One region of the Streptococcus sp. ST14 genome, then DNA from elsewhere that is predicted to be linked to it. Evidence: predicted binding sites of a transcription regulator. Region 1 holds the regulator's gene; each other region holds the start of a gene.

Evidence for each region. Region 1 encodes NrdR, which represses ribonucleotide reductase genes. Its sites were predicted from a motif close to ACACNATATATNGTGT; they were not measured.
Region 2: nrdD (anaerobic ribonucleoside-triphosphate reductase) is a predicted target of NrdR. The motif match lies at 3,526-3,541, and genes of this name have one in related genera.
Region 3: nrdH (glutaredoxin-like protein NrdH) is a predicted target of NrdR. The motif match lies at 1,569-1,584, and genes of this name have one in related genera.

Annotation. Positions count from the first base shown of each region.
Region 1 covers NZ_JBJUSF010000006.1:17,347-27,722, forward strand. The annotation lists gene ACIY19_RS03080 (YgcG family protein) at 1-10, opposite strand, end outside; gene der (ribosome biogenesis GTPase Der) at 239-1,549, opposite strand; gene ACIY19_RS03090 (NADPH-dependent oxidoreductase) at 1,563-2,276, opposite strand; gene dnaI (primosomal protein DnaI) at 2,273-3,169, opposite strand; gene ACIY19_RS03100 (DnaD domain protein) at 3,170-4,333, opposite strand; gene nrdR (transcriptional regulator NrdR) at 4,334-4,807, opposite strand; gene ACIY19_RS03110 (GntR family transcriptional regulator) at 4,948-5,313, shown strand; gene ACIY19_RS03115 (ABC transporter ATP-binding protein) at 5,318-6,013, shown strand; gene ACIY19_RS03120 (hypothetical protein) at 6,029-6,757, shown strand; gene ACIY19_RS03125 (LrgB family protein) at 6,789-7,484, opposite strand; gene ACIY19_RS03130 (CidA/LrgA family protein) at 7,481-7,855, opposite strand; gene ACIY19_RS03135 (MarR family transcriptional regulator) at 8,051-8,431, shown strand; gene ACIY19_RS03140 (DUF4649 family protein) at 8,531-8,752, shown strand; gene trxA (thioredoxin) at 8,768-9,082, shown strand; gene ACIY19_RS03150 (MIP/aquaporin family protein) at 9,176-9,844, opposite strand; gene ACIY19_RS03155 (hypothetical protein) at 10,142-10,376, shown strand, end outside.
Region 2 covers NZ_JBJUSF010000002.1:69,320-79,695, reverse strand. The annotation lists gene cls (cardiolipin synthase) at 181-1,713, shown strand; gene ACIY19_RS01045 (hypothetical protein) at 1,788-1,931, shown strand; gene ACIY19_RS01040 (damage-inducible protein CinA) at 1,967-3,481, shown strand; gene nrdD (anaerobic ribonucleoside-triphosphate reductase) at 3,610-5,817, shown strand; gene ACIY19_RS01030 (hypothetical protein) at 5,829-5,969, shown strand; gene ACIY19_RS01025 (GNAT family N-acetyltransferase) at 6,016-6,516, shown strand; gene ACIY19_RS01020 (GNAT family N-acetyltransferase) at 6,526-7,032, shown strand; gene nrdG (anaerobic ribonucleoside-triphosphate reductase activating protein) at 7,037-7,633, shown strand; gene ACIY19_RS01010 (uridine kinase) at 7,646-8,257, shown strand; gene rpsJ (30S ribosomal protein S10) at 8,523-8,831, shown strand; gene rplC (50S ribosomal protein L3) at 8,914-9,540, shown strand; gene rplD (50S ribosomal protein L4) at 9,565-10,188, shown strand; gene ACIY19_RS00990 (50S ribosomal protein L23) at 10,188-10,376, shown strand, end outside.
Region 3 covers NZ_JBJUSF010000019.1:30,178-40,553, reverse strand. The annotation lists gene nrdE (class 1b ribonucleoside-diphosphate reductase subunit alpha) at 1-1,156, opposite strand, end outside; gene nrdH (glutaredoxin-like protein NrdH) at 1,237-1,455, opposite strand; gene ACIY19_RS07180 (phosphocarrier protein HPr) at 1,818-2,081, shown strand; gene ptsP (phosphoenolpyruvate--protein phosphotransferase) at 2,087-3,820, shown strand; gene ACIY19_RS07170 (pneumococcal-type histidine triad protein) at 4,074-6,599, shown strand; gene ACIY19_RS07165 (metal ABC transporter substrate-binding protein) at 6,795-7,712, shown strand; gene ACIY19_RS07160 (pneumococcal-type histidine triad protein) at 7,720-10,233, shown strand.

The sequences.
Region 1 (10,376 bases):
TTTTTTTCATAATAACCTCCCTGATAAAGGAAAATTGATTTAAGGAATTATAGCATTTTGATTTTTACAAAGAAAGTGCATTTTCATTACAAATAGATTACAAAAGCTAGGAAAATGATTGAAATTTGATGACAGATTCTCCTCCAATTTGATAGGTTCTTTTCTCCCCTCTTAGATAGAAAAAAAGAAGACTATGAAGTCTTCTTTCAGTTTATTTTTGTAGAAAAACAAGCAAGATTTACTTTCGTTTTCTCGCGATCAAGTGAATCGGTGTTCCCTCAAAGACAAAGGCCTTGCGGATTTGATTTTCCAAGAAACGCAAGTAAGAGAAGTGCATGAGTTCTTCTTCATTGACAAAGATGACAAAGGTTGGTGGCTTGGTTGCCACTTGGGTTGCGTAGAAAATCTTGAGGCGTTTCCCTTTGTCTGTCGGTGTTGGATTGATGGCAATGGCATCCATAATGACATCGTTCAAGACAGCTGATGGGATACGGGTGTTTTGGCTTTCACTGATTTGCTTGATCATCTCAGGCAGTTTATGGAGACGTTGCTTGGTAAGAGCGGATACAAAGACAATCGGTGCATAAGGCAGGTATTGGAACTGCTCACGGATGTCTTCTTCCCAGTTCTTCATGGTATGGTTGTCTTTCTCAAGAGTATCCCACTTGTTAACCACGATGATCATTCCTTTACCCGCTTCGTGGGCGAAACCTGCGATACGCTTGTCGTACTCACGAATACCTTCTTCTGCATTGAGGACCATCAAGACCACATCGGAACGGTCAATGGCACGCATGGCACGCATGACAGAGTATTTTTCTGTATTTTCGTAGACTTTACCAGACTTCCGCATACCAGCTGTATCAATCATAGTAAACTCTTGTCCATCAGCATCTGTAAAATGGGTATCAATGGCATCGCGCGTTGTTCCAGCTACTGGACTAGCAATCACACGGTCTTCACCCAAAATAGCGTTAATCAAACTTGATTTTCCAACGTTGGGACGGCCAATCAAGCTAAATTTAATCACGTCTGGATTTTCTTCTTCAACTTCGTGTGGTAGATTTTCCACAATGGCATCCAGCACATCACCCGTACCGATACCGTGGACAGACGAAATTGGCAGCGGTTCGCCCAATCCTAGCGCATAGAAATCAAAAATATCATTTCGCATTTCTGGGTTGTCAACCTTGTTAACGGCAAGGATAACAGGTTTATGGGTTTTATAGAGTTTGCGAGCTACGTACTCGTCCGCATCTGTAATCCCTTCTTTACCAGACACCACAAAAACGATGACATCCGCTTCTTCCATAGCGATTTCTGCCTGGTGCTTGATTTGTTCCATGAAGGGAGCATCGACATCGTCAATCCCTCCCGTATCAATCATACTAAAGGAACGATTGAGCCACTCACCCGTTGCATAGATACGGTCACGTGTCACACCCTCGACATCTTCTACGATTGAGATCCGCTCACCAGCGATCCGATTAAATAGGGTTGATTTCCCAACATTGGGACGTCCCACAATGGCAATAGTTGGTAAGGCCATGTTTTCTCACTTTCTACAATAACTTTTTCTGTTCTAGATTCTTCCGAGTTGAACGAGGTTCGGCTTGACCAAACTGCTCTGCCAAACGCTGACTCCAAGAGGTTGTCGCACGCGCACCAGCATAGTCTGCCTGTACTTTGTCATAGTCCAAAATCGCTGCTACTGGCTGTTCTTGGTATTCTTCTTCAAATACCACTTGGTTCAAAGGCAGTCTTGGTTTGACATCATGTTGTTGATTTGGCACACCGAGTGCAATCCCAAAAACGGGGTAGGTATAGTCAGGCAAATTAAAAAGCTCTGCTACTTCTTCCGACTTGTAACGGACCAAACCGATAATCACACCACCATATCCCAGACTCTCAGCCGCAAGCAAAGTATTTTGCCCAGCAAGCGCAGCATCCACAGAGGTGATGAGGAGACCTTCCACTCCTTGAGGTTGGAAAGTATCCGTATGGAGGCTTGCTCCTTTTTCTGCACGGTTTAGGGCACCAACAAAGAGCAAGAATGCAGCTGACTGGCGAATGGCTTCCTGTGGAACCAATTCATAAAGAGCATCTTTCTTCTCTTGACTGCGCACAAGAATCACAGAATAGGATTGGAAATTTTTCCAAGATGACGCCATTTGCCCAGCAGTCAGAATCTCTTCCAAGTCTGCTTGAGGAATTTCTTGCTCCTTAAAGCGACGAACTGAAGTATGAGCTTTCATCAGTTTAATGGTTTCTGTCATCGGCGATTTTCTCCTTCTAGTCTTGTCTCCTCTGCTAAATAGCGGATCCTTTCCATGACCCGTCTAGCTTCCCAAGTCTCATCATTTCCATTCTTTCCTTTGGCAAAATGTTTTTCCAAATCTTGGAAATTAAAGTTGGAAGTAAAGAAGGTTGGCAAATCTTCCTGCATACGATACTGGAGAATAACTTGGAGAATCTCATCACGCACCCAAGGTGTTGACTGCTCTGCACCAATATCATCCAAGACCAAGACTTCTGCTAACTTGATGTCATCCACCAAGGTCTTCACAGATCCTTCACCGATGGCATTTTTCACATCAATGACAAAGCTTGGATAGTGGAGAATCGTCGTTGATGCCCCACGTTTTTCAGATAGGTCGTGAGCTAAGGCCGCCATCATAAAACTCTTACCAACACCAAAATCTCCGTAAAGATAGAGGCCTTTTCGGATGTTTGGGTAAAGGTCAACAAAGGAATAGAGTCTCTCAAAAATCGGCAAGCGTCCTAGATCATCCAGGTCAATCTGAGCCAATTTCGCTTTCTTGAGACTGGCTGGTAGATTGATCAACTTAAGACGATTCTTAATTGCAGCCTCTTTTTCTGCCGCGATTAGTTCTGGTGTTTCTTCATAAGACACATCCGCATATCCGTGATTCATAACCAAGATGGGCTTGTAGCCACGCGCTATATAGTCCGCATCCCCACGAAGAAACTTGTCCCGTTCTGTGATATATTGGTTGAACTTGGAGATGCTACGATTCAACTCCTCTGGACTGAGGGATTCTTTCTGGATAAAAGCCGCTACATCTGGGTCTTTCATAATCTGCTGGACTAGGTCCTGATACTGAAAACGACTTGTCTGACGCTTGATAACATCGCCAACACTTTCCATCTAGTCTCCTCCTTCTTCTAATCGGGCTAACATTTCTTGTTTTTTACGTTCTAGTTCCAGACGAGTCTCCTCGCTGGTTTGATTTTTATATTCTGGATTACTCCACTTAGGAACATTGGTCTTAGTCGAGCTAGTTTTCGATTTCTGGTCTTCTTGCCCTTTTTGCTGACGCTCTCGAATCCGAAGCACAGCTTCTTCTGCTGTCCGAATTTTTTGATAAGCATAGTCATTTGCGACCTTCATGGCATATTTTTCATTAACATTAGCCGAATCAACCTTGTTAAAGGTTAGAAGCAAGACGATATTGATGACTTCATCCAACAAGCCTAAAGACGCCATCTGGTGAAGGAGTTCTCGTTCGCTCTGGGTGATGTTCCCCTTACGCGTTTGCTTGATTTCCGCTAAAAAGTGCAGGGGAGTTTTATTTTTGGCTTCCCTGATAATGGTCATTTCTTTGGGGCTAAAGTCAGAAGGAACCTGCTTTTGCGCAAGCTTTTCACGCATGCGTTTGACTGAAATAACCTGAGCCAGCGCTGTCGCCTTGGCTAATTGATAGGTTTCAAACCAGGTCCATTTTTTTTCATCTGCGATGGCAAACAATTCCAAAACATCTGCCTGCTCGTCTTCAAAACGCAAGCCATCTCGAGCCATCAGCCGCTGGAAATGTTCCAAATCAAAATCGTTTTTTAACTTGCTTTTAGACTCGCTTGGTGTCACTTCTTCAGTCAGGGTTGGAAAGACTTGGCTCAAAGAAACAGGGAGTGCTTCTCCCTCACTTGGAGTCTGCTTCATAGCAGAAACAGCTGTATCCCCAATCTTTTTCTCCAATAATCTACTATAGACAGAATGACTTAAAAAATCCTGACTGGAAAGGGGAGAATGAAGCTGCAATTCATAGACCTCCCCCTTCTGATAAAGGGTCAACAAATCCAAAGCAGATAAAATTTTAAAGGATTGGAGCAAGGTCGGCATGCCAAAGTTTAAGTGGTTGAGGATATGGGAAAAGAGATGTTCCTTTTGTCCACCATCCCAGAAGGTAATGGCATATAGATAGAGGCTCAGCGCCTCCTGACCGATAATCGGGAGGTAGCACTGCACCAGAGAAGAGGTATCTTGCGACACCCGATTATTCTTTAGAAAAGAAAAACGGTCATTTGGTTTCATCTATTTTTCCTTTTTCTTTTTAGAGGACTGGGTGATCTGCTGGAGAAGGCTCTCCAACTCACTCACATCCTTAAAGCTACGATAAACACTGGCAAAACGAACATAAGTAATCTCATCCAGCTCTGCCAATTCTTCCATGACTAAAGACCCAATATATTCACTTTGAATCTCATTCTCACTGCGACTACGGAGTTTTTGTTCGATACGATTGACCACCATGTTGATTTCATCACTCGAAACAGGGCGTTTCTGGGCTGAGCGGATAATCCCATTAAAGATTTTATCTCTCGAAAACTGCTCTCGTGTACCGTCTTTTTTGACGACAACCAGCGTTCTTTCTTCTACTCGTTCATAGGTTGTAAAACGATGCTGACACTCGTCGCACTCACGTCTTCGACGGATGGTATTTCCTTCTTCGGCTTGTCGACTATCAACAACACTAGACTTGGTAGCCCCACATTTTGGACAACGCATGCATTTCCCTCCTTGTCGTTTTCTTTTCATTATACCATTTTTTGAGCAATTCCCAAAACAATTCTTATTTTTACTTGACAAGTTTTTTGTTTTATTGTATTGTTTAATTAGAACAATAAAGACAAAGAAAGGAGACTATGATGTCCTGGTCATTTGATAATACAAAACCGATTTATTTACAGATTATGGAAAAAATCAAACTACAGATTGTTTCCCATGAACTGGAGCCCAACCAACAGCTCCCTACCGTGAGAGATTTGGCGAGCGAGGCTGGGGTTAATCCCAATACCATTCAGCGCGCCTTGTCTGATCTCGAACGTGAAGGATTTGTGTACAGCAAGCGGACAACTGGTCGATTTGTCACCGAGGATTTGGACCTCATCGTTCAGTCCCGCAAACAACTTTCCGAGGAGCAACTGCAACAATTCGTCTCTTGCATGCTTCAATTTGGCTACAAAAAAGAAGAACTGCCAAATGTATTAAGCGACTATATTAAAGGAGTTTAAGACCATGACACTACTAGCACTTGAAAATGTAACAAAATCATATGGAGCAACCGCGGCACTTGACAATATCTCACTAGAGATCTCAGCCGGAAAGATTGTCGGGCTCCTTGGACCAAACGGATCCGGAAAAACAACCCTAATCAAACTGATCAATGGCCTCCTTCAACCAAATAAAGGACGTGTCCTCATTAACGGACAGGATCCAAGTCCTGCTACCAAGGCGATCGTCTCCTACCTACCAGATACAACCTACCTCAATGAAGAGATGAAGGTTAAGGATGCTCTAATCTATTTTAAAACCTTCTATCAGGATTTCAACCTCGAAAGAGCCCAACACCTTTTAGCCGATCTCGGTATTGATGAAAACAGCCGCCTCAAGAAACTGTCAAAAGGAAATAAGGAAAAGGTCCAACTCATCCTGGTTATGAGCCGTGAAGCCCGCCTCTACGTTCTTGACGAACCAATCGGAGGTGTGGATCCGGCGGCCCGTGATTATATCCTCAATACCATCATCAACAACTACTCACCAACTTCTACGGTGCTGATTTCAACCCACTTGATTTCAGATATTGAGCCAATCTTGGATGAGATCATCTTCCTCAAAGACGGGAAAGTCGTCCGCCAAGGAAATGTTGATGATATTCGTTACGAGTCAGGTGAATCAATTGACCAGCTCTTCCGCCAGGAATTTAAAGCCTAAGCAAAGGAGATTATTATGTTTTGGAATCTAGTTCGTTATGAATTTAAAAATGTCAATAAATGGTATCTGGCACTCTACGGTGCTGTGCTTGCAATTTCAGTTTTGATTGGAGCTTTTATTAGCAGCCTTAGCCAGAGTTACAATCCTAACAATGCTGCTTATTTCATCTTCTTTTTAGTACTAGTCTTTGGAGGACTCAGCGTCACGCTTTGGATTGCGACGATCTTTTTAATCATCCGAAGATTCAAAGGAAGTGTTTATGACCGCCAAGGGTACTTGACCCTGACCTTGCCTGTCTCTGAGCACCAAATCATCACCGCAAAACTTTTAGGTGGCCTTGTCTGGTCCATCTTAAGCTATATCGTCTTTATCTTGAGTATATTGATTATCTTCTTCTTAACACCAATAGAAAAAGACTTCACTGCCCTCTATAACTTCATTTCCCCTTACCTCAGCTACGGCTGGCTGTATGCCCTATCACTGTTTGTAGGTTCGATCGCATGGATTTTATCCATTTACCTCTCCATCTCTATCGGACAACTCTTTAATGAGTATCGAACAGCTATGGGGATTCTAGCCTATATCGTTATTTCCATCGTTATTGGTTATATCACTTTCTTCTTCAGAGTTGATAATGACTTTAACGTGATAGCTAGTACAGAAATTCTGCGCGATCTCTTTTTATCAGCTATCTACTATCTCGGTACCTACTATATCTTGAAAAACAAGGTCAATTTGCAATAAAAAATGCCCAGCTAGAAAGCTGGGTTTTTCTTTAACTCAATATCAAGCTGGCTACAAGAGGGCTGACAAAAACATAAAGAATTCCAGTGACACCGATAGCCAGGCCACCCATGGCTCCTGCTACAGAACCATATCGAAAGGCCGTACCCGTTCCGACAGCATGACCTGTCCCTCCAAGGGAGAGTCCGACAGCCACTGGATCGTCAATCTTCAACCACTTCAAAAGGGTTGGTCCGATTACACTGGTCAAGATCCCAGTCGCTACTACGACGACCAAGGTCACAGTCGTCAAACCTTGCAATTTTTCTGTGATTCCCACTGCCATGGCAGTTGTCACTGACTTGGGAAAGAGAGAAATGGCTAGGAAAAAATCCATGCCAAAGATTTTCGCCACTATGGCAGTGAAGCTAGTGTTGACAACTACTGCTAGCAGACTACCAAAGAGAATACTCCGCGCATGGTGCTTCATCAAGTGAAAGCTCTTATAAAGCGGAATCCCTAGAGCCACTGTCGATGGGACTATCAAGTTGTTCAGATAAACCCCACCTTGGTAATAATCTTGATAAGAAATCCCCGTCGCCTTAAGGAAAATAATGATAAAAATAGCCGACAAAAGCAGGGGCGTTGTCAATGGATGGGGAAAACGTCTGTAAATCAGCATTCCCACTAGATAAGCTAGGATAGACAGAGCAATCCCAAACAAAGGATTGGATACAAATTCGCTCATTTGGCATCTCCTTTCTCATAATCTCCCTCAAACCGTCTCTTGATAAACTGTACCACTAGAGCTATTAGGACAATGTTAATGACAGCCGCAAAAAAGACAATCAAGACGATAGGCAAAAGATAGGGAGCAATCACATCAAACTTTTCCATGATACCCACTGCTGGCGGCAAAAAGAGAATGGTCATATTGGCCAGCAAGAAATTTCCAACCATGTTGACATGTCTGGTCCTTAGCCACTTGAACTGTAAGGCTAGAAAGAGAATAATCAAACCGATAATACTGCCTGGGATGGGCAGATGAAAGAAACTAGAAATTCCCTCTCCGATAAGAGAAATCACAAAGAGAATCATTAATTGAACATATAATTTCATCCTAAACTCCACGAAATAGACTTCTTGCATACCAGTTTACTCTTTTTTCAGAAAATTTCAAGGAAATATCGCAATTCTTCTCTCTTGCAAGGATTAGTTAAAAGTAGTATAATCATTGCATGCGCAATCATCTTGTGTTGTAGAGACAGTCAGTAATGACTTTGTGATTTTACTTTGAAAAGAAAGGAGAAAGCAATGAGCTATTTGGAAAAGTGGTTTGATTTCAATCGTCGTCAGAAAGAAATTGAAGGTCTCTTGGAAGAGACCATTGCCCAGCAGAGTGACCAAAGTCTGACCTTGAAAGAGTTTTACCTGCTCTACTATCTGGACTTGGCCCAAGAAAAATCTCTACGCCAGATTGACCTGCCAGATAAACTTCATCTGAGCCCGAGCGCTGTTTCTCGGATGGTGGCTCGCTTGGAAGCCAAAAATTGCGGTCTACTTAGTCGCATGTGTTGTGATCAAGATAGACGTTCTAGCTTTATCTGCCTGACAAGTGATGGGCAAAAGACACTGGCCTCTCTACAGAAGGCTGTCGAAGAAAGCTTGGAAACAGGTTTGGATTTCTTGATTTAAGATGATTTTAGAAAAAAGTTGCGTGCGCAATCATTTTTCTTGACATTCTCTTTTACAAGGAGTAAAATAAAGTCATCATTAAACAAAGGAGTTTTTAAAATGATTGAAATTACCTATCTAGATGCCAGCAAGAACGAAAGAACTATAACGTTCGAATCTTATGACGACTTTGATCGTTCACAACAAGCTTGCCTTATCGGCGTCGCAGACTACTACCCAGTCCAAAAATTAACTTACAACGGTCATGATTTGGACTATCATGGGACTTATGGAGATGTCTTCTTCTATCTCATGAAACAAGATTTAAGCCAATATAACTAAAAAAGGAGAAATACAATGGCAAAAGCAATTACAGATGCAACATTCGAACAAGAAACAAAAGACGGTTTAGTCTTAGTAGACTTCTGGGCAACTTGGTGTGGTCCATGTCGTATGCAAGGTCCAATCTTGGATAAATTGTCTGAAGAACTTTCAGAAGATGTCTTGAAAATCGTCAAAATGGACGTTGATGAAAATCCAAACACAGCTCGTGCCTTTGGAATCATGTCTATCCCAACCCTTCTCTTCAAAAAAGACGGCCAAGTGGTGAAACAAGTTGCTGGAGTACACACTGCAGAACAAATCAAAGCCATCGTTGCTGAATTGAGCTAATCAGGAAACACTCCCATTCAAAAAGGGAGTGCTTTTTGTTTGCATAGAAAAAGCCCTGTTCCTCAAACTGAGAACAGGACTCTTTTTTGTTTCTTATTCTTCTGTTCCAAGGCAGTTTTTCGCAACAAGAGCTGCAAGAACACCACCAACGATTGGAGCCAGGATGAAAATCCAAACTTGTTCAAGAGCTGCACCACCAACCAAGACAGCTGGAGCCAAACTACGAGCTGGGTTTACTGAAAGGCCAGTGATGTTCAATCCTACAAGGATCATAGCCATCAAGGACAAACCGATTACCAAACCAGCAATCGCGCCATTTCCTTTGCTTGCTGATGTTACAGTCATGATAACCAAAACAAACAAGAAAGTTGCGATGACTTCAAACAAGAAACCACCAAAGACGGTGACACCGTTTGCCAAGGCATTTTCACCAAGACTAGCAGTTGACATGCCTGAGTTAGACAAGAGGAAGAATACTGCCGCTGACGCAAGGAAAGCTCCAACTACTTGTCCAAGGATGTAGTTTACAAGCTCTGAAGATGACAAACGTTTGTTTACAAACATAGCGATCGAAACAGCTGGGTTCAAGTGAGCACCCGAAACAGTTCCGATTGAGAAAGCTGCGACTACAATTGCCAAACCAAAGGCAAAAGCAATTCCAAGGTGTCCAAGACCTTCAACACCATTCCCAAAAACAACAGCTCCTGTTCCGATGAACACAAGCATAAATGTACCGATTAATTCAGCAACAAATTTTTTCATGATAAGTCTCCTTTTTTTAAACTATGTATTAGTCTATCAGAAGGAGGAAAGGGTTTCAAGAAATTTGATTGGAAAATATTCTTGAAAACCCACTGAATTTCTATTAAAGACTATTACAAGTAAAAATTGATAAAAATCCTTTGGAGATTATCCTTCAAGAATGTTGGAAGCTTTCAAATACTTGCTTAAAAGTATGCAGTCATCAATAAAAGCTTTTTCTAATAAATCATACAAAAAAATGTAGAGAATGGTATAATTGATACTATACAATAAACGTTTTTGGAAAAGGAGACTACCATGAGAAAAAAGTTTAGAGTTTATTTTCTAACCACTGCAACGATTTTAGCATTTGGCCTCATCGGCTGTTCATCTAAACCATCAACCACTGCTACAAGCAATACAGAAGGTACTACAAATACAGAGACAACAACCTACCATAAGAAAGATGTAACTGGTCCTGCTGCTTCATTTGACTGGAATGCTAAAGTTGAACCTACCAACTATGAGAGAACCTTTGTTGAAACCAACAGTG
Region 2 (10,376 bases), on a different contig from region 1:
AAAAGATAAAAAGGGAAACGCTTCATAATAGTAAGGGTGTAGTTTAAGAATCTTGCAGTTCTTGGAATAGTTTGCATAGAAAAAGGCAAAAGGTTGCTATCTACCCCTGAACTGAGGTATACTAGTAGAGACATTAGTTTATCAAGCAGTTAGGAGAATGTTAGAAAAGGAAGGGGATGTATGACAGCTAGAAAAATGCAGCTACTCATGTCCAAGTATGGTTTTAGTATTACCATCATGTTGGCGGAGTTGTTTATCGTCTTTGGTTTATTTCTCTATCTAGGTCGGATGGCTCCGATTCTCTGGATTATCCTAGTTATTTTGATGAGTATAGCAACCATTGTATCGATTGTTAATCGTTCTATGAATCCAGAAAGCAAGGTAACATGGCTCTTAGTAGCCTTTGTTCCAGTATTTGGTCCCTTGCTCTATATCATGTTTGGAGAACGCCGTCTATCTAAAAAAGAGATCAAGCAATTGAAACAACTCCAATCAATGGTTGACAGAGAGGACAATAGCAGAGCCCTCCGTTTGGAGTTAAAGGAACAAGACAAGTCTGCTTATGGCGTCATCAAATCCCTTCTCAGTATGGATACGAATGCTGATGTCTATGATCGAACGGATACACAATTTTTTGCTTCTGGTGAAAGTATGTGGCATCAGATGCTAGAGGATCTCAGGAAAGCGGAGAAATTTATCTTTCTTGAGTACTATATCATCGAAGAAGGCTTGATGTGGAACAGCATTTTAGAGATTTTGGAAGAAAAGGCTGCTCAAGGAGTAGAAGTTAAGCTTCTTTATGACGATATTGGATGTATGGCAACCTTACCTGGGGATTATACCATCCAGCTTCGTAGCCGAGGGATTGAAGCCCATAAATTTAACAAGGTGATTCCGCGCTTGACCGTTGCCTATAACAATCGTGACCACCGTAAAATCATGATTATCGATGGGCAGATTGCCTATACAGGGGGTGCCAATCTAGCAGACGAGTATATCAATCATATCGAACGCTTTGGTTACTGGAAGGATAGTGGTATTCGGTTGGATGGTCCAGCAGTAAAGGCTTTTACTAGACTCTTTTTATCCACCTGGTATATCAATCGTGGAGAGATCAGTGACTTTGACCAATACCATCTTGAAAATCAACCTAGAGACGGGATGGGGCTCTGTATCCCCTATAGTAGTGGTCCTAAACCTATTTACCGATCTCAGGTTGGCAAAACGGTCTATCAAAATCTTATCAATCAAGCTACAGACTATGTTTATATCACGACACCCTATCTGATTGCGGACTATGATCTCACAGAAAGTATCAAAAATGCATCTCTGAGAGGGGTAGATGTGCGAATTGTGACACCTTGTATCCCAGATAAGAAGGTCATCCAATTGGTTACTCGCGGAGCTTATCCAGACTTGTTATCTGCAGGGGTTCGCATTTACGAGTACAGTCCCGGCTTTCTTCATAGCAAGCAAATGCTGGTCGATGGAGAGGCAGCTACTGTGGGAACCATCAATTTTGACTATCGTAGCTTGCTTCACCACTATGAAAATGCCGTCTTGCTTTATAGAACGCAATCTATCATCGATATTGAGAGGGACTTCGAAGAGATTTTTAAGGTTTCTCAAGAAATCTATCCCCACACAATCAAAACAAGCTGGTACCAAAGCCTCATTAAGGAAATTGTCCAGTTGTTTGCACCCATGCTCTAACTATCCATCGAGATCTAGCCCAAGGCTGGATCTTATTTTTTCTTCTTACGAATAGATAGGTAAAGGAGAAAAACATGCTCAATCTAGAAGATGAAGATTTTATTAAAGAGTTTAGAATTAGTAGGTTTCACCGTTTTCGTGAAATCGAACGCTTTGCGATATTGGATAAGAAATTCAGCAAATATCAATCCCAAGCTGACATTCCTGTAAGATTTTGATATACTAAAACAGATAAACTTAGAGGAGAAATTGAATGAACGTATACGGGAAAATAGATGAGAAACAAGAAGGATCTCATTACCAAGACTGGTCAGCGCCAGAAAAGAGAGAAGGAGCTCCCATTCCCTTTTTTAGTATCATGCTTTGGAGTTTAGTAGCCACAGCCATTTCGGTTGTCCTGCCTTTTATTTTTGGTTTAGTCAGTCCGCAACAAACTCAGGATCTTTATACCGGTTGGGCCTTGCATCAAAATGGTCAAATGTATACAGATTACTTTGGAACGAATGGATTGCTCTATTACTTGCTAACCTATCTTTCCCTAGGAAGTATTCTGCTTGCTTTGGTTGAGTGGTTGGCCTTGTTTGGAGCAGGTGTTTTCCTTTTTAAATCTGCAGATGCTCTTACTGGTCAAGCAGAAGAAGCCAAGAAGCTGGTATTTGTGTTCTATTTGTTAGTGGCAGGACTCGCTTTTGGTGGTGGCTATGCTCTCTTAGTAGCCTTGCCTTTCCTATTTTATTCATTGAGTATTGTTACGAACTACTTAGCTTATCCAAATGATGACAAAGGATTTGTAAGAGTGGGGATGAGTCTTGCTCTTGCTTTCTTCCTTGCGCCGATTCCAACCGCCTTGTTTGCGGCTGTACTGGCTCTAGGCATCATTGGCTTTAATCTAGGTAAAGGTCACTTTGTTCACGGGTTATATCAGTTCTTTGCGTCAGCCTTAGGATTCTCACTCTTATTCTATCCTTTGGGCTACTATACAGTGTGGACAGGTAGTTTTGGGGATGCTATTAGCCAGACCTTGTATCCGGTAAATACCCTTAGCCTCTTTTCAAATTCACATTTACTTGAAAATGCGGCTTTCTATGGCTTGCTTGCTGTGGGGCTAGGTTCCCTTGGTTTGCTCTTTACTGGTTTATTCCAGTCAAAACCAGCCAAGCAATATGCCTTATCAATTGCTACTAGCTTGGGCTTGTTGGTTTCTTTGGGAATCTTGATTCTCTCAAATGAACCTGTCAACGGTACTCGTCTCGTTATTCTCCTTCCTTTCTTGGTCTTGCTCCTTCTGACAGGGATCAAGGAAGATGTTTCGGAGGGAGGGAGTCGTCGTAGAAGACGTGAGGAAAAAGCCTCTTTTATTAAAGGGAATTTCTATCTGCCACTGTTTGCCCTTGCCTACCTCATTGCTCTTCCTATCCTGAGTCGCTACCTTTCACATCCGGCGACTTATCAGGAGAGAGAACGTCTTGCTAGTATGGTCAAACAGCAAACGAGTTCTGAGGATCGTGTCTATGCTTGGGATGATCGTTCAGATTTCTATCGTGCAAGTGAACGCTTGGCGCCAACTTCTCTAGTGACACCAACACTCTATACTGCAAGCGACGAAAATAAAACCAAACTGATGAATGATCTAAAAGAAAATCAACCAAAGATGATTATGGTCAATCAAAAAGTTGCCTTGTGGTCGGATGTAGAGAGCTGGCTCAGCGAGAAATATGAGCTTGTTCAGACAGATACTAGTGAATTCAAGCTTTATAAATCTAAATAAAAAAATCAATATCTTGTGGAATTTTAAAAATTTTAGGATTTTTGACACAAGATATTGATTTTTTATTTTTAGAGTGGTATAATACTGAATATAAACAATTCAACAATATTTTAGAAAAGAGCATGGATATGATTGTATTAGAAGAAAAGCTTGCAACCGTTCCCACCTTGTTCGTTGAAAAACGAGATGGTAGACGTGTAGTGTTTGATGTAGACAAGATTGACAAGGCTCTCCACAAGGCGGCAGAAAAGGTTATGGACCTTACGCCTCTAGTAGAAAAACGCCTAAACGGTCTGGTTGAAAGAATCGTCACTGAAATTCACAGTCGCTTTCCTCAAGGTGTCAAGATTTACGAAATTCAGAATGTCGTAGAACATGAACTCCTTGAAGCCAAAGAATATGCGCTAGCTGAGGAGTATATCACTTATCGGACACAAAGGGATTTTGAGCGCTCAAAAGCGACAGATATCAACTTTAGCATTCATAAGCTTCTTAATAAAGACCAAGCAGTTGTCAATGAAAACGCCAATAAAGACAGTGATGTCTTTAATACCCAGCGTGATTTGACAGCAGGGATTGTTGGGAAGTCAATCGGGCTGCAAATGCTTCCTAAGCACGTAGCCAATGCTCACCAAAAAGGAGATATCCACTATCATGACTTGGACTACAGCCCCTATACTCCTATGACCAACTGCTGTTTGATTGATTTTAAAGGTATGTTGGAAAATGGTTTTAAGATTGGCAATGCGGAGGTAGAAAGTCCCAAGTCTATCCAGACTGCGACAGCTCAAATTTCACAAATCATCGCCAATGTTGCTTCTAGCCAGTACGGGGGTTGCTCAGCTGACCGTATCGATGAAGTCTTGGCTCCGTATGCGGAGAAGAATTATCAAAAGCACCTCAAGGATGCGGAAGAGTGGGTCTTACCTGACAAACGGGAAGATTATGCTTGGAAGAAAACGCAAAAGGACATCTACGATGCTATGCAATCTCTTGAGTATGAAATCAACACCCTCTTCACTTCAAATGGGCAAACACCTTTTACTTCGCTTGGTTTTGGTTTAGGAACTAGTCGTTTTGAGCGTGAAATTCAAAAAGCTATTTTGACCATTCGTATCAAGGGTCTTGGTTCAGAACATCGAACAGCCATCTTCCCTAAACTCATCTTTACGCTAAAAAGAGGACTCAACTTAGAGGAAGATTCACCTAACTACGACATCAAACAGTTGGCTCTTGAGTGTGCAACCAAGCGGATGTACCCAGATGTCTTGTCCTATGATAAGATTATCGAGCTGACAGGTTCTTTCAAGGTGCCTATGGGTTGCCGTTCTTTCCTCCAAGGCTGGAAGGATGAAAATGGTGTAGAAGTCAATTCAGGTCGGATGAATCTAGGTGTTGTGACAGTCAATCTGCCTCGTATCGCCCTAGAGTCTGAAGGTGACTTGAACAAGTTCTGGGAAATCTTCAACGAGCGAATGAACATTGCGGAGGATGCTCTGGTTTATCGTGTCGAACGAACCAAGGAAGCAACACCAGCAAATGCCCCTATCCTTTATCAGTATGGAGCCTTCGGCCGCCGTCTCGGAAAAGAAGAAAGTGTTGACCAACTCTTTAAGAATCGCCGTGCGACCATTTCTCTAGGCTATATCGGTTTGTATGAAGTGGCGACGGTCTTCTTTGGCAATAGCTGGGAAAGCAATCCAGAAGCCAAGGAATTTACGCTTGACATCATTCGTGATATGAAACGACGTGTAGAAGAGTGGTCAGATCAATATGATTACCATTTCTCTATCTACTCAACACCGTCTGAAAGCTTGACAGACCGCTTCTGTCGTTTGGATACAGAGAAGTTCGGCTCTATTCCTGATATTACAGACAAGGAATATTACACCAACTCTTTCCACTATGATGTCCGTAAAAATCCAACACCGTTTGAAAAACTGGATTTTGAAAAAGTTTATCCAGAAGCAGGTGCGTCAGGTGGTTTCATCCATTATTGTGAGTATCCAGTTCTTCAACAAAATCCTAAGGCCCTGGAAGCTGTTTGGGACTATGCCTATGACCGAGTTGGCTATCTAGGAACCAATACTCCGATTGATCGTTGCTACAAGTGTGACTTTGAAGGGGATTTTGAACCGACAGAGAGAGGCTTTGCTTGTCCTAACTGTGGGAATAACGATCCTAAAACAGTAGATGTGGTTAAACGGACCTGTGGCTATCTTGGAAACCCACAAGCGCGTCCGATGGTCAACGGACGTCATAAGGAAATTGCTGCGCGTGTCAAACACATGAACGGCTCAACTATTAAAACAGCCGGACATGAAGTAATAAATTAGAAGGAAACGCAATGGGGAAATACCAATTAGACGATAAGGGACGTGCTCAAGTAACCCGTTATCATGAAAAACATTCGAAAGGTGGAGTAGGAAAAAAAGAACGCTTGCTCAACCTCAGAGAACAGTTTTTAAACAAGAACAAGAAAAAATAAAAGTGAGAGTTGCCTCTCACTTTTCTCTTAATTATTGGAGGTAAAAATGATACTACGCAGACCAACATTGGCAGATAAAGAAACAGTTTTAGAGATGATGGCAGAGTTTGAACAGACTCAATCAGCCCACGATGGTGGGTTTTGGAACGCCAACAATTTTGTTTATGAAGAGTGGCTAAAAGAAAATCTTCAAGCGGAAGCGGGACTCAATATTCCTGAAAACTGGGTTCCTGCTATCCAGCTGGTTAGTTTTGACGTAGCAGGCCAGGCTCTTGGCTTTCTCAACCTTCGTCTCCGATTAAATGACTACTTACTAGAAAATGGGGGCCATATTGGCTACTCCATTCGTCCATCTGAAAGAGGTAAGGGTTATGCCAAAGAATCCCTCCGACAAGGTCTGCAATTTGGCAAGGAAAAGAACATCAAAAAAGCACTTGTGACCTGTAGTACGGAAAATCCTGCTAGTAGGGCGGTGATTGTGGCAAATGGCGGACTCTTTGAGGATGTTCGCAATGGCGTAGAACGTTACTGGATTGATGTCGATTAAGGAGGAAGCATGGAGCTAAGACGACCAACTTTGGAAGATAAAGAAGCTATATTAGAGATGATTGCGGAGTTCGATGCAGCAAAATCCTATATGCACGGTGGCATGGGCTCCGCTTGGAAGCGAGCAAAGGATTACGAGGATTGTTTAAAGATTGTAGAGCAGCAAGAGGATGCTGCCAACCTGCCAGTAGGCTGGGTTCCTGCAATCAAATTTTTATCATTTGATGAGACTGGCTTGCCTTTGGGATTTTTAGCCCTGCGCTTGTCCTTGAATGACAAATTATTTGTGGAAGGCGGTCATATTGGCTATTCTATCCGTCCCAGTCAACGAGGCAAAGGATATGGGAAGGAGCAGTTGAGATTAGGACTAGCAGAGGCTCGAAAGCAAGGATTGGAACGAGTGCTGATTACCTGCGATGAAGACAACGAAGCCAGCCGCCGCACGATTCTCTCCGCTGGCGGTGTTTACGAAAATACAATCGATAGAAGTCAGCGCTATTGGATAGATTTGGAGTAAAAGGATGACATGGAATACACCAAAACCAGGTGAATGGAAAAGTGAGGAGCTTAGTAAAGGGCGAATCATTGATTACAAGGCTTTTAATTTTGTCGATGGAGAAGGTGTGCGAAACTCTCTCTATGTATCAGGTTGCATGTTTCACTGCGAGGGATGCTATAATGTTGCGACTTGGTCTTTCAACACAGGCATTCCCTATACGGCAGAATTAGAAGAACAAATCATGGAAGACCTTGCCCAACCCTATGTTCAAGGATTGACCCTGCTAGGAGGAGAACCCTTTCTTAATACGGGCATTCTCTTGCCTCTCGTTAAGCGCATTCGAAAGGAATTACCAGAAAAAGACATCTGGTCCTGGACGGGTTATACTTGGGAAGAAATGATGCTGGAGACTCCAGATAAACTGGAACTCTTATCATTGATTGACATCCTTGTCGATGGACGGTATGATAAAAGCAAACGCAATCTCATGCTCCAGTTTCGAGGTTCGTCCAATCAACGGATTATCGATGTGCAAAAATCTCTCAAAAGTGGGCAAGCGGTGATTTGGGACAAGCTTAATGACGGAAAAGAAAGCTATGAACAGGTGAAGAGAGAATGAAGAAAAAAAGACCTGATAGAACAACTGGTTTCAGAGATCGAAACGGGAAAAGTTAGGACACTAGGAATCTACGGTCATGGGGCTTCAGGTAAGTCAACCTTTGCACAGGAATTATATCAAACCCTAGATTCTACTACAGTAAATTTGCTAGAAACAGATCCCTATATCACCTCGGAACGTCACCTGGTAGTACCAAAGCAAGCACCAGATCAAAAGGTGACAGCTTGTCTGCCAGTGTCGCATGAACTGGCAAGTTTACAGAGAGATATTCTCGCCTTGCAGGCAGGTATGGATGTCCTGACAATCGATGAACCGTGGAAGGCTAGTGAAATCTTGTCTGGAGCAAAGCCAATTCTGATTGTTGAAGGGATGTCTGTGGGCTTTCTACCCGAGAAACTCTTTGACAAAACCATCTGTTTCTACACGGATGAGGAGACCGAATTAAAGAGGCGCTTAGCTCGAGATACGACTATGAGAAATCGCGATGCATCTTTTGTATTAGCTAGCCATCAGATGAGACGGGAGCAGTATCTGCGATACTATAGAGAAACCGAGTCTAAAGCGGACATTTTAGTAGATCAATCAGAAGATACATTCAAGGTCAAAATGACACACATTATATAGAAGAAAAGGTAGTTTTTTATAGATATAAATCCGTAATCTTGGAAAGATGAAAAGAGAAAACAGTTTCATCCTAAAAAAACGAAAAAAAGCTCACAAATCCCTTGCAATCGCAGGGGCTTTGTGTTATTCTATTATGGTGCTGTAAATTACAGCCTTAGCTTTGATGCAAGAGGTTGCGACACGCTCGGTTGCATTGCCACGCAACGCGCGTCGGTTTTCTTGTGGAGCTAGCCTATTATCTTAAATAGACGAAAAGGAGAAAAAGATGGCAAACAAAAAAATCCGTATCCGTTTGAAAGCATACGAACACCGTACGCTTGACACAGCGGCTGCAAAAATCGTAGAATCAGCTACTCGTACAGGTGCACAAGTTGCGGGTCCAATCCCACTTCCAACTGAACGTAGCCTCTACACAATCATTCGTGCGACTCACAAATACAAAGACTCTCGCGAACAATTTGAAATGCGTACACACAAACGTTTGATCGATATCGTTAACCCAACTCAAAAAACAGTTGATGCGTTGATGAAATTGGATCTTCCAAGTGGTGTAAACGTAGAAATCAAACTTTAATCTAAAGCTTGATACCTTGAGCATAAAAAACGCTCGTTAAAAACTTTTTGAATAAAAAATATAGAAAAGGAACTATTTTCTCATGACAAAAGGAATCTTAGGGAAAAAAGTGGGAATGACTCAAATCTTCACTGAAGCTGGCGAATTGATCCCTGTAACAGTTATTGAAGCAACTCCAAACGTTGTTCTTCAAGTTAAAACTGTTGAAACAGACGGATACAACGCTATCCAAGTTGGTTTCGATGACAAACGCGAAGTATTGAGCAACAAACCTGCTAAAGGACATGTAGCGAAAGCTAACACGGCTCCTAAGCGCTTCATTCGTGAATTCAAAAACGTTGAAGGCTTGGAAGTTGGTGCTGAAATCACAGTTGAAACATTCGCAGCTGGAGACGTTGTTGACGTAACTGGTACTTCTAAAGGTAAAGGTTTCCAAGGTGTTATCAAACGCCACGGACAATCACGTGGACCAATGGCTCACGGTTCTCGTTACCACCGTCGTCCAGGTTCTATGGGACCTGTTGCGCCTAACCGCGTATTCAAAGGTAAAAACCTTGCAGGACGTATGGGTGGCGACCGCGTAACAATTCAAAACCTTGAAGTTGTACAAGTTGTTCCAGAAAAGAACGTTATCCTTATCAAAGGTAACGTACCAGGTGCTAAGAAATCTCTTATCACTATCAAATCAGCAGTTAAAGCTGGTAAATAATAAAGAAAGGGGAAATCAGTCACAATGGCAAACGTAACATTATTTGACCAAACTGGTAAAGAAGCTGGCCAAGTTGTTCTTAACGATGCAGTATTTGGTATCGAACCAAATGAATCAGTTGTGTTTGATGTGATCATCAGCCAACGCGCAAGCCTTCGTCAAGGAACACACGCTGTTAAAAACCGCTCTGCAGTATCAGGTGGTGGACGCAAACCATGGCGTCAAAAAGGAACTGGACGTGCTCGTCAAGGTTCTATCCGCTCACCACAATGGCGTGGTGGTGGTGTTGTCTTCGGACCAACTCCACGTTCATACGGCTACAAACTTCCACAAAAAGTTCGTCGCCTAGCTCTTAAATCATTTTACTCTGAAAAAGTTGCTGAAAACAAATTCGTAGCTGTAGACGCTCTTTCATTTACAGCTCCAAAAACTGCTGAATTTGCAAAAGTTCTTGCAGCATTGAGCATCGATTCAAAAGTTCTTGTTATCCTTGAAGAAGGAAATGAATTCGCAGCTCTTTCAGCTCGTAACCTTCCAAACGTGAAAGTTGCAACTGCTACAACTGCAAGTGTTCTTGACATCGCAAATAGCGACAAACTTCTTGTCACACAAGCAGCTATCTCTAAAATCGAGGAGGTTCTTGCATAATGAATTTGTATGATGTTATCAAAAAACCTGTCATCACTGAAAGCTCAATGGCTCAACTTGAAGCAGGAAAATATGTATTTGAAGTTGACACTCGTGCACACAAACTTTTGATTAAGCAAGCTGTTGAAGCTGCTTTCGAAGGTGTTAAAGTTGCCAATGTTAACACAATCAACGTAAAACCAAAAGCA
Region 3 (10,376 bases), on a different contig from region 1:
GAATCTCAGAACACAAGTTACTCATGATAATCTTTCCATCAACAGGATTTGCACGGTTAGCCGTATCTATGTTGACTACATAAGGATAGCCAGACTCTTGTTGCAATTTAGAGATTTCAGTTTCCAAATCCCGCGCCTTGATTTTTGTCTTGCGAATATTTGGATTTGCGACCAATTCATCGTATTTTTCAGTAATGTCGATGTAATTGAATGGCACACCGTATTCTTTTTCTACAGAGTAAGGGCTGAAGAGGTACATTTCTTCATTTTTACGAGCCAATTCGTAGAATTTATCAGGTACTACAACACCAAGTGATAGAGTCTTGACACGTACTTTTTCATCAGCGTTTTCTTTCTTAGTTGAAAGGAAAGCGATGATATCTGGGTGAAAGACGTTGAGGTAGACAACACCGGCACCTTGACGTTGCCCCAATTGGTTGGAGTAAGAGAAGCTGTCTTCAAAAAGCTTCATAACAGGAACGACACCTGAAGCAGCTCCTTCATAGCCTTTGATAGGTGCACCAGCTTCACGAAGGTTGCTGAGGGTAATTCCCACACCACCACCAATACGTGAAAGTTGAAGAGCTGAGTTGATAGAACGTCCGATAGAGTTCATATCATCCGTCACTTGGATTAGGAAACAAGATACCAACTCCCCACGACGAGCACGTCCAGCATTCAAGAAGGAAGGAGTAGCAGGTTGGTAGCGTTGGTGGATGATTTCATTGGCAATATCGATTGCAACAGCTTCATTCCCATCAGCGAAATAAAGGGCGTTGAAGAAGACACGGTCTTCCATATTTTCAAGATAGTATTCACCGTCATTAGTCTTTAAGGCATATTGATTGTAAAATTTATAAGCTGCCATGAATGACTTGAATTGGAAGTTTTGGTCTTTGATAAATTGAGCCAATTCTTCCAAGAACTCTGGACGGTATTTCTTGATAAAGGCTGTTTCGATGTAGTTGTGTTCAATGAGGTAATTGATTTTGTCTTTGATTGAATCAAAAACCATAGTGTTTGGAACTACATTTTCTTTAAAGAAAGCATCCAAGGCTTCCTTATCTTTATGAAGCATGATTTGTCCATTAACAGGACGGTTAATTTCGTTATTAAGACGGAAGTAAGTCACGTCTTCAAGATGTTTTAATCCCATAAAATTTCCCTTATCTAATTACAAAAGAAAGGCTTCTAAGTTAGCCCTAAAAGCAGTTTCTTCTGGATGATGTACTAAGATTATGCTAATTGTTTCAGTTTTCCTGGTTGGAAGCCTGAAAAGACCTCAGTTGGTGTTTGGATAACAGGAGCAGCGCTGAAACCCAGCTCTTTAACTTGATCGACGTACTCAGGTTGCTCGTCGAGATTGATCTCACGATAAGCGACATTGTTGCTGTCCAAGAAACGCTTGGTCATCTTACATTGGACACAGTTGTTTTTAGAATAAACGGTTACCATTTTCGTAACTCCTCTTTCAAAATAGATTACTTTCTTAGTATATCAGAAAAAAAAACTTTGTCAAACTTTTTAAACTAAATCTTGTGCTAAAAAGTTACAGTTTTAAAAACAAAGCACAAGATATAGTGTTTTGTCAGAGTGTAAAATTGGGTTTTCATTGAACTATCAAAGTTTATCAAAACAAAAAAACTATATACTGTATATTGGTAAGATAAATAGAAGATTTTCAGCAAGTTATCTGAAAGGAAATATAAGAAAGTCCATAAAACACTTGAAAAATAATCTAGAAGGTGATATAATACAGTCTTGTAAGGGTTATCACATATAATCCAAAAAAGAAATAACTAAAGGAGAGTCAAACTATGGCTTCTAAAGATTTCCACGTAGTGGCAGAAACAGGTATTCACGCACGTCCAGCAACATTGTTGGTTCAAACAGCTAGCAAATTTGCTTCAGATATCACTCTTGAATACAAAGGTAAATCAGTAAACCTTAAATCTATCATGGGTGTTATGAGTCTTGGTGTTGGCCAAGGTGCTGACGTTACAATTTCAGCTGAAGGTGCAGATGCTGACGACGCAATCGCTGCTATCACTGAAACTATGGAAAAAGAAGGATTGGCATAAGGAAAATGACAGAAATGCTTAAAGGAATCGCAGCATCTGACGGTGTTGCAGTTGCAAAAGCATATCTACTCGTTCAACCGGATTTGTCATTTGAGACTATTACAGTCGAAGATACAAACGCAGAAGAAGCTCGCCTTGATGCCGCTCTACAAGCATCACAAGACGAGCTTTCTGTTATTCGCGAGAAAGCAGTAGGTACGCTCGGTGAAGAAGCAGCTCAAGTTTTTGACGCTCACTTAATGGTTCTTGCTGACCCTGAAATGATCAGCCAAATCAAGGAAACAATCCGTGCGAAGAAAGTGAATGCAGAAGCAGGTCTGAAAGAAGTAACAGACATGTTTATCACTATCTTTGAAGGCATGGAAGACAACCCATACATGCAAGAACGTGCAGCGGATATCCGCGACGTGACAAAACGTGTATTGGCAAACCTCCTTGGTAAAAAATTGCCAAACCCAGCTTCTATCAATGAAGAAGTAATCGTGATTGCGCATGACTTGACTCCTTCAGATACAGCTCAATTGGACAAAAACTTTGTAAAAGCTTTTGTAACCAACATTGGTGGACGTACAAGCCACTCAGCTATCATGGCGCGTACGCTTGAAATTGCAGCAGTATTGGGTACAAACAATATCACTGAAATCGTTAAAGATGGTGACATTCTTGCCGTTAACGGTATCACAGGTGAAGTTATTATCAACCCAACTGATGAGCAAGCAGCAGAATTCAAGGCTGCTGGTGAAGCTTATGCGAAACAAAAAGCTGAATGGGCTCTCCTGAAAGATGCTAAAACAGTAACAGCTGATGGCAAACACTTTGAATTGGCTGCCAACATCGGTACTCCAAAAGACGTTGAAGGTGTCAATGACAACGGTGCTGAAGCTGTTGGTCTTTACCGTACAGAGTTCTTGTACATGGATTCTCAAGACTTCCCAACAGAAGACGAGCAGTACGAAGCTTACAAGGCTGTACTTGAAGGAATGAACGGTAAACCTGTTGTCGTTCGTACAATGGATATCGGTGGAGATAAGGAGCTTCCTTACTTCGATATGCCTCACGAAATGAACCCATTCCTTGGATTCCGTGCCCTTCGTATCTCTATTTCTGAGACTGGAGATGCTATGTTCCGCACACAAATCCGTGCCCTTCTTCGTGCGTCTGTTCACGGTCAATTGCGTATCATGTTCCCAATGGTTGCGCTCTTGAAAGAATTCCGTGCAGCGAAAGCAGTCTTTGACGAAGAAAAAGCAAACCTTCTTGCTGAAGGTGTTGCAGTTGCGGATAATATCCAAGTTGGTATCATGATCGAAATCCCAGCAGCAGCAATGCTTGCAGACCAATTTGCCAAAGAAGTTGACTTCTTCTCAATTGGTACAAACGACTTGATCCAATACACAATGGCAGCAGACCGTATGAACGAACAAGTTTCATACCTTTACCAACCATACAACCCATCAATCCTACGTTTGATCAACAATGTGATTAAAGCAGCTCACGCTGAAGGTAAATGGGCTGGTATGTGTGGTGAGATGGCTGGTGACCAACAAGCTGTTCCACTTCTTGTCGGAATGGGCTTGGATGAGTTCTCTATGTCAGCAACATCTGTACTTCGTACACGTAGCTTGATGAAGAAACTCGACACAGCTAAGATGGAAGAGTACGCAAACCGTGCCCTTACAGAATGCTCAACAATGGAAGAAGTTCTTGAACTTCAAAAAGAATACGTTAATTTTGATTAATCGAAAAGTCCTTGCAACTTAGTTGCAGGGATTTTTTATATTTTTTAAAGGATTATCAAGATAAACTAGTTAATATGAAGCCTTTCGAAGACAAAGTAGTGGGGCAGAATAAAAAAATACTTAACCGGTTCATAAAACGCTTGACAAGTTGCAAATTTAGGAGTAAACTATTAACCAGTTAAGTAATAGAGAGGAGTTTCTGCAATTTAGAAATGAATTGCAACTAGAAATATCAAATAGAAAGAGAGTTTCGATGAAAATTAATAAGAAATACCTTGCTGGTTCTGCGGCAGCTTTGATTTTAAGTGTCTGTTCTTATGAGTTGGGACTTTATCAAGCTAGAACGGTTAAGGGAAATAATCGTGTTTCCTATATAGATGGAAAACAAGCGACGCAAAAAACGGAGAATTTGACTCCTGATGAGGTTAGCAAGCGTGAAGGAATCAATGCGGAGCAAATCGTCATCAAGATAACAGACCAAGGCTATGTCACTTCACATGGCGACCACTATCATTATTACAATGGTAAGGTTCCTTATGATGCTATTATCAGTGAAGAACTGCTGATGAAAGATCCGAATTATCAGTTGAAGGATTCAGACATTGTCAATGAAATCAAGGGTGGCTATGTGATTAAGGTAGATGGAAAATACTATGTTTACCTTAAGGATGCAGCCCATGCCGATAATGTCCGTACAAAAGAAGAAATCAATCGGCAAAAACAAGAACATAGTCAGCATCGTGAAGGTGGGACTCCAAGAAACGATAGTGCTGTTGCCTTGGCACGTTCGCAAGGACGTTATACTACAGATGATGGTTATATCTTTAATGCTTCTGATATTATAGAGGATACTGGTGATGCTTATATCGTTCCTCATGGCGATCATTACCATTACATTCCTAAGAGTGAGTTATCAGCCAGCGAGTTGGCTGCTGCAGAAGCCTTCCTATCTGGTCGGGGAAATCTGTCAAGTTCAAGAACCTATCGCCGACAAAATAGCGATAACACTCCAGGAACAAACTGGGTACCTTCTGTAAGCAATCAGGGAACTACCAATACTAACACAAGTAACAACAGCAATACTAACAGTCAAGCAAGTCAAAGTGATGAGGGTATTGATAGCCTTCTAAAACAACTTTATGCCTTGCCACTCAGTCAACGACACGTGGAATCTGATGGCCTTGTCTTTGATCCGGCGCAGATTACAAGTCGAACAGCTAGAGGAGTTGCTGTACCTCATGGTGACCATTACCATTTTATCCCTTACGAACAAATGTCTGAATTGGAAGAACGAATCGCTCGCGTCATCCCGCTTCGTTATCGTTCAAACCATTGGGTACCGGATTCAAGACCAGAAGAACCAAGTCCACAACCGACTCCGGAACCTAGTCCAAGACCGCAACCTGCACCAACTCCTCAACCAACTCCAAGCAATCCAATTGATGAAAAATTGGTTAAACAGGTGATTCGAAAAGTAGCTGATGGCTATGTATTTGAGGAGAATGGAATCTCTCGTTATATTCCTGCCAAGGAACTTTCAGCAGAAACTGCTGCAGCCATTGATAGCAAACTAGCCAATCAAAAAAGTTTAGCTCATAAGCTAGGTCCTAAGAAAACCAACCTCCCATCAAGTGATCGAGGATTTTACAATAAGGCTTATGATTTACTAGCAAGAGTTCATCAAGACTTACTTGATAATAAAGGGCGACAAACTGATTTTGAGGCTTTGGATAAACTCTTGGAACGTCTCAATGATGTCTCAAGCGATAAAGTCAAGTTAGTTGATGATATTCTTACCTTCCTAGCACCGATTCGTCATCCAGAACGTCTAGGGAAACCAAATGCGCAAATTGCTTATACTGATGATGAGATTCAAGTAGCCAAGTTGGCAGGTAAGTATACAACAGAAGACGGTTATATCTTTGATCCTCGTGATATCACAAGTGATGAGGGGGATGCTTATGTAACTCCTCATATGACCCACAGTCATTGGATTAAGAAAGATAGTTTGTCTGAAGCTGAAAGAGCGGCAGCCCAGGCTTATGCTAAAGAGAAAGGTTTAACGCCTCCTTCGACAGACCATCAGAATTCAGGAAATACTGAGGCTAAGGGAGCAGAAGCTATCTACAACCGCGTGAAAGCAGCCAAGAAGGTGCCACTTAATCGTATGCCTTACAATCTCCAACATACTGTGGAAGTCAAAAACGGAAGCTTGATTATTCCTCATTATGACCATTATCATAACATCAAATTTGAGTGGTTTGACGAAGGACTTTATGAGGCACCTAAGGGGTATAGTCTAGAAGATCTCTTTGCGACTGTCAAGTACTATGTCGAACATCCAAACGAACGTCCGCATTCAGATAGTGGTTGGGGGAATGCAAGTGACCATGTTCAAAGAAACCAAAATGGTCAAGCTGATACCAATCAAACGGAAAAACCATCAGAGGAGAAACCTCGGACAGACAAACCTGAGGAAGAAAAGCCACGCGAAGAGAAGCCTCAAAGTGAGAAACCAGAATCTCCAAAACCAACTGAGGAGCCAGAAGAAGAATCACCAGAGGAACCAGAAGAACCTCAGGTTGAAACTGAAAAGGTTGAAGAAAAACTGAGAGAGGCTGAAGAGCTACTTGCAAAGATCCAAGATCCCATTATCAAGTCCAATGCCAAAGAAACTCTCACTGGCTTAAAAAATAACCTGCTATTTGGTGCTCAGGATAACAATACCATTATGGCTGATGCTGAAAAGTTGTTGGCTTTATTAAAGGAGAGCAAGTAAAGGTAGAAGCATTTTCTAGATCCTAAAAACAGGATAGGAGATCTAGAAAAGATAAAATCGAAAATGAGAATAGAATGTAAGTTCTAATTCTCATTTTTTTCATGAAAATATGCAAAATATCTTGACATATAGTGTAAATAAAGATAAACTATTTACTAGTTAATTAAATGGTTAAATACTAGTTAAGGAGTAATGATGAAAAAAAGAACAATTCTACTATTAATGGCAAGTCTGTTGATTCTTGTCTTAGGAGCATGTAGCCAAAAAGAAAAACAAGAAGCAAAAGGGATGAAGATTGTCACAAGTTTTTACCCAATCTATGCCATGGTCAAAGAGGTATCAGGGGACTTGAATGATGTACGGATGATTCAGTCAAGTAGTGGGATTCACTCCTTTGAACCGTCAGCAAATGACATTGCTGCTATTTATGACGCGGATGTCTTTGTCTACCATTCTCATACGCTCGAATCTTGGGCTGGAAGTCTAGATCCTAACTTGAAAAACTCAAAAGTTAAGGTTTTAGAAGCTTCTGAAGGAATGACCTTGGAGCGTGTTCCAGGTTTAGAAGATGTAGAAGCTGGTGACGGTATTGATGAAAAAACACTCTACGACCCTCACACTTGGTTAGATCCAGAAAAAGCTGGCGAAGAAGCTCAGATTATCGCTGACAAACTTTCGGAGATTGATAGTGCTAATAAGGAAACGTATCAAAAGAATGCTAAAAACTTTATCGCTAAAGCCCAAGAATTGACTAAGAAGTACCAGCCTATTTTTGAAAAAGCGAGTCAAAAGACCTTTGTTACACAACACACAGCCTTTTCTTATCTCGCTAAACGCTTTGGTTTGAAACAACTTGGTATAGCAGGGATTTCCCCTGAACAAGAGCCAAGTCCGAGACAACTAACAGAAATTCAAGAATTCGTTAAGACCTATAAGGTTAAAACCATCTTTACTGAGAGCAATGCTTCTTCTAAAGTCGCTGAAACCTTGGTCAAATCAACAGGAGTTAGCCTAAAGACACTCAATCCTTTAGAAGCAGATCCTGAAAATGACAAAACTTACTTAGAAAATCTAGAAGAAAACATGAATGTTCTTGCAGAAGAATTAAAATGAGGAAATTATGAAAATCAATAAAAAATATCTAGCAGGTTCTGCGGCAGCTTTAATTTTAAGTGTTTGTTCTTACGAGTTGGGACTGTATCAAGCTAGAACAGTCAAGGAAAATAATCGTGTTTCCTATATAGATGGAAAACAACCGAGTCAAAAGGCAGAGACTTTGACACCTGATGAAGTCAGTAAAAAAGAAGGTATAAATGCTGAGCAGATTGTCATCAAGATCACGGATCAAGGTTATGTGACTTCTCACGGAGACCATTATCATTACTATAATGGTAAGGTCCCTTATGATGCTATCATCAGTGAAGAGCTACTGATGAAAGATCCGAATTATCAGTTGAAAGATTCAGATATTGTCAATGAAATCAAGGGTGGTTATGTGATTAAGGTAGACGGGAAATACTATGTTTACCTGAAAGATACGGCTCATGCGGATAATATTCGAACAAAAGAAGAAATTACTCGTCAGAAACAAGAACATAGTAGTAATCACGGAGGAGGTTCTAACGATCAGGCAGTAGTTGTAGCCAGAGCTCAAGGACGCTATACAACAGATGATGGTTATATCTTTAATGCATCTGATATCATCGAAGATACGGGCGATGCTTATATCGTTCCTCATGGTAATCACTTCCACTATATTCCTAAGAGTGACTTGTCTGCCAGTGAATTAGCTGCTGCTCAAGCCTTCTTATCTGGTAAAGGTGGTCAAACAAGCTCAGTTGGGTATCGTCCGTCTACAAATTCTTCTAGTAGCTCATCAGATGCATCGAATAGTAGTTCATACGGACAAACAAATTATAGTAAAGTTGAGACAAATATTAGAGGATGGGCTCCAAGTGTTAGCTCACAAGTGGATAATAGTTATCAAGAAAGTCCAAGTGAAGATGTATCTAGTCTCTTGAAACAACTTTATGCCTTGCCACTTAGTCAACGACACGTGGAATCAGATGGACTAGTCTTTGATCCAGCGCAGATTACAAGAAAAACTGCGAATGGTGTTGCAGTGCCACACGGAGATCATTATCACTTCATCCCTTATTCTCAAATGTCTGACTTAGAGCAGAAGATTGCGAGAATGATTTCTGTAAAAGGACAAAATAACGGAAACAACAGGCCAGTAAATACTCAAAAGCCAACAAACAGTACAGTTGAGCATACATTTTTAGGAAATTCAATTAAGGCTTATGGTAAAGGTCTGGATGGCAAACCATACGATACTAGTGATGGATATGTATTCAGTAAAGATTCTATCTATTCAGTTGATAAATCAGGCATTATAGCAAGACATGGAAATCATTTCCATTATGTGGGATTTGGAGAGTTAGAACAGTTCGAATTAGATGAAGTTAGCAAATGGATGAAGGAAAAAGGCCAACCTAATGAGAGTGTTATTCCTTCAGAGAATATGGATAACAAAGAAAAACCAAAATTTGATTCAAAAAAAGTGACTGGTAAAGTGACTAAAGATGGTAAAGTAGGCTATGTTCTTAAAGAAAACGGAAAAGAATACTTCTACTCTCGAGATGAACTTGATCTTACTCAAATTGCTTTTTCTGAACAAGAACTCATGCTTAAGGATCGAGATCATTATCGTTATGATATAGTAGACACAGGGATCAAACCAAGATTAGCTGTAGATGTCTCAAGTTTGCCGATGCATGCAGCGAATACTACCTATGATACTGGAAGTTCATTCATTATTCCACACATTGATCATATTCATGTTGTGCCTTACTCATGGTTAGAGCCTGATCAAATTGCGACTATTAAATATGTCATGCAACACCCTGAGGTTCGTCCTGAAGTTTGGTCTAAGCCGGGTCACGAGGATTCAGGTTCCGTTATTGCTAATGTGACTCCTCTTGAAAAACGCGCTGGAATGCAGAATTGGCAAATTATCCATTCTGCTGAAGAAGTTCAGAAAGCTCTAGCAGAAGGTCGATTTGCAACTCCAGATGGTTATATTTTTGATCCGAAAGATGTATTGGCAAAAGAAACTTTTGTATGGGAAGACAAATCATTTAGTATTCCAAGAGCTGGAGGTGGTTCATTGAGAAGTATCACTAAATCCGACTTATCAGAAGTAGAATGGAAACAAGCGCAGGACTTAATAGCCAAAAGAATGAAAGAAAAGGAATCTAAAACTGAAACGTCTACACATCCTAATGAAGAATTAAAACCTGATTCAAACAATACTGAAAATAGTGATAAGAATAAGACTACTGTAGATAAAACTGAGGAGCAACCGAAGAAAAATATAGGGGAGAATGAGACTGGTACAACCAACGAAATTCCTTCAAAAAATAAAGAAATTTCCAAAGAAGAAAATGATGATGATTTACCAGATTATGGGTTAGATAAAGTAACTTTAAATGAACATATAGAAAAGTTAGCGAAAATTGCCCAAATTGATCCTAAGTTTCTAATCTTTCAACCAGAAGGGGTTCAGTTTTACAATAAAAACGGTGAATTAGTGATGTATGACATTAAGACACTAAAACAAATAAAACCTTAAAAGATTTTTATTTGTTATAATCTATTCGAAAGGATATTGTTCTATTTTTGATAGAATAATGTCCTTTTCTTTGTTAAAAAAGCTGGGGGTTACTGTCTTAAAAAAATGAATCAAAGAGTCCTAAAACAGTGATTTTATTTTTG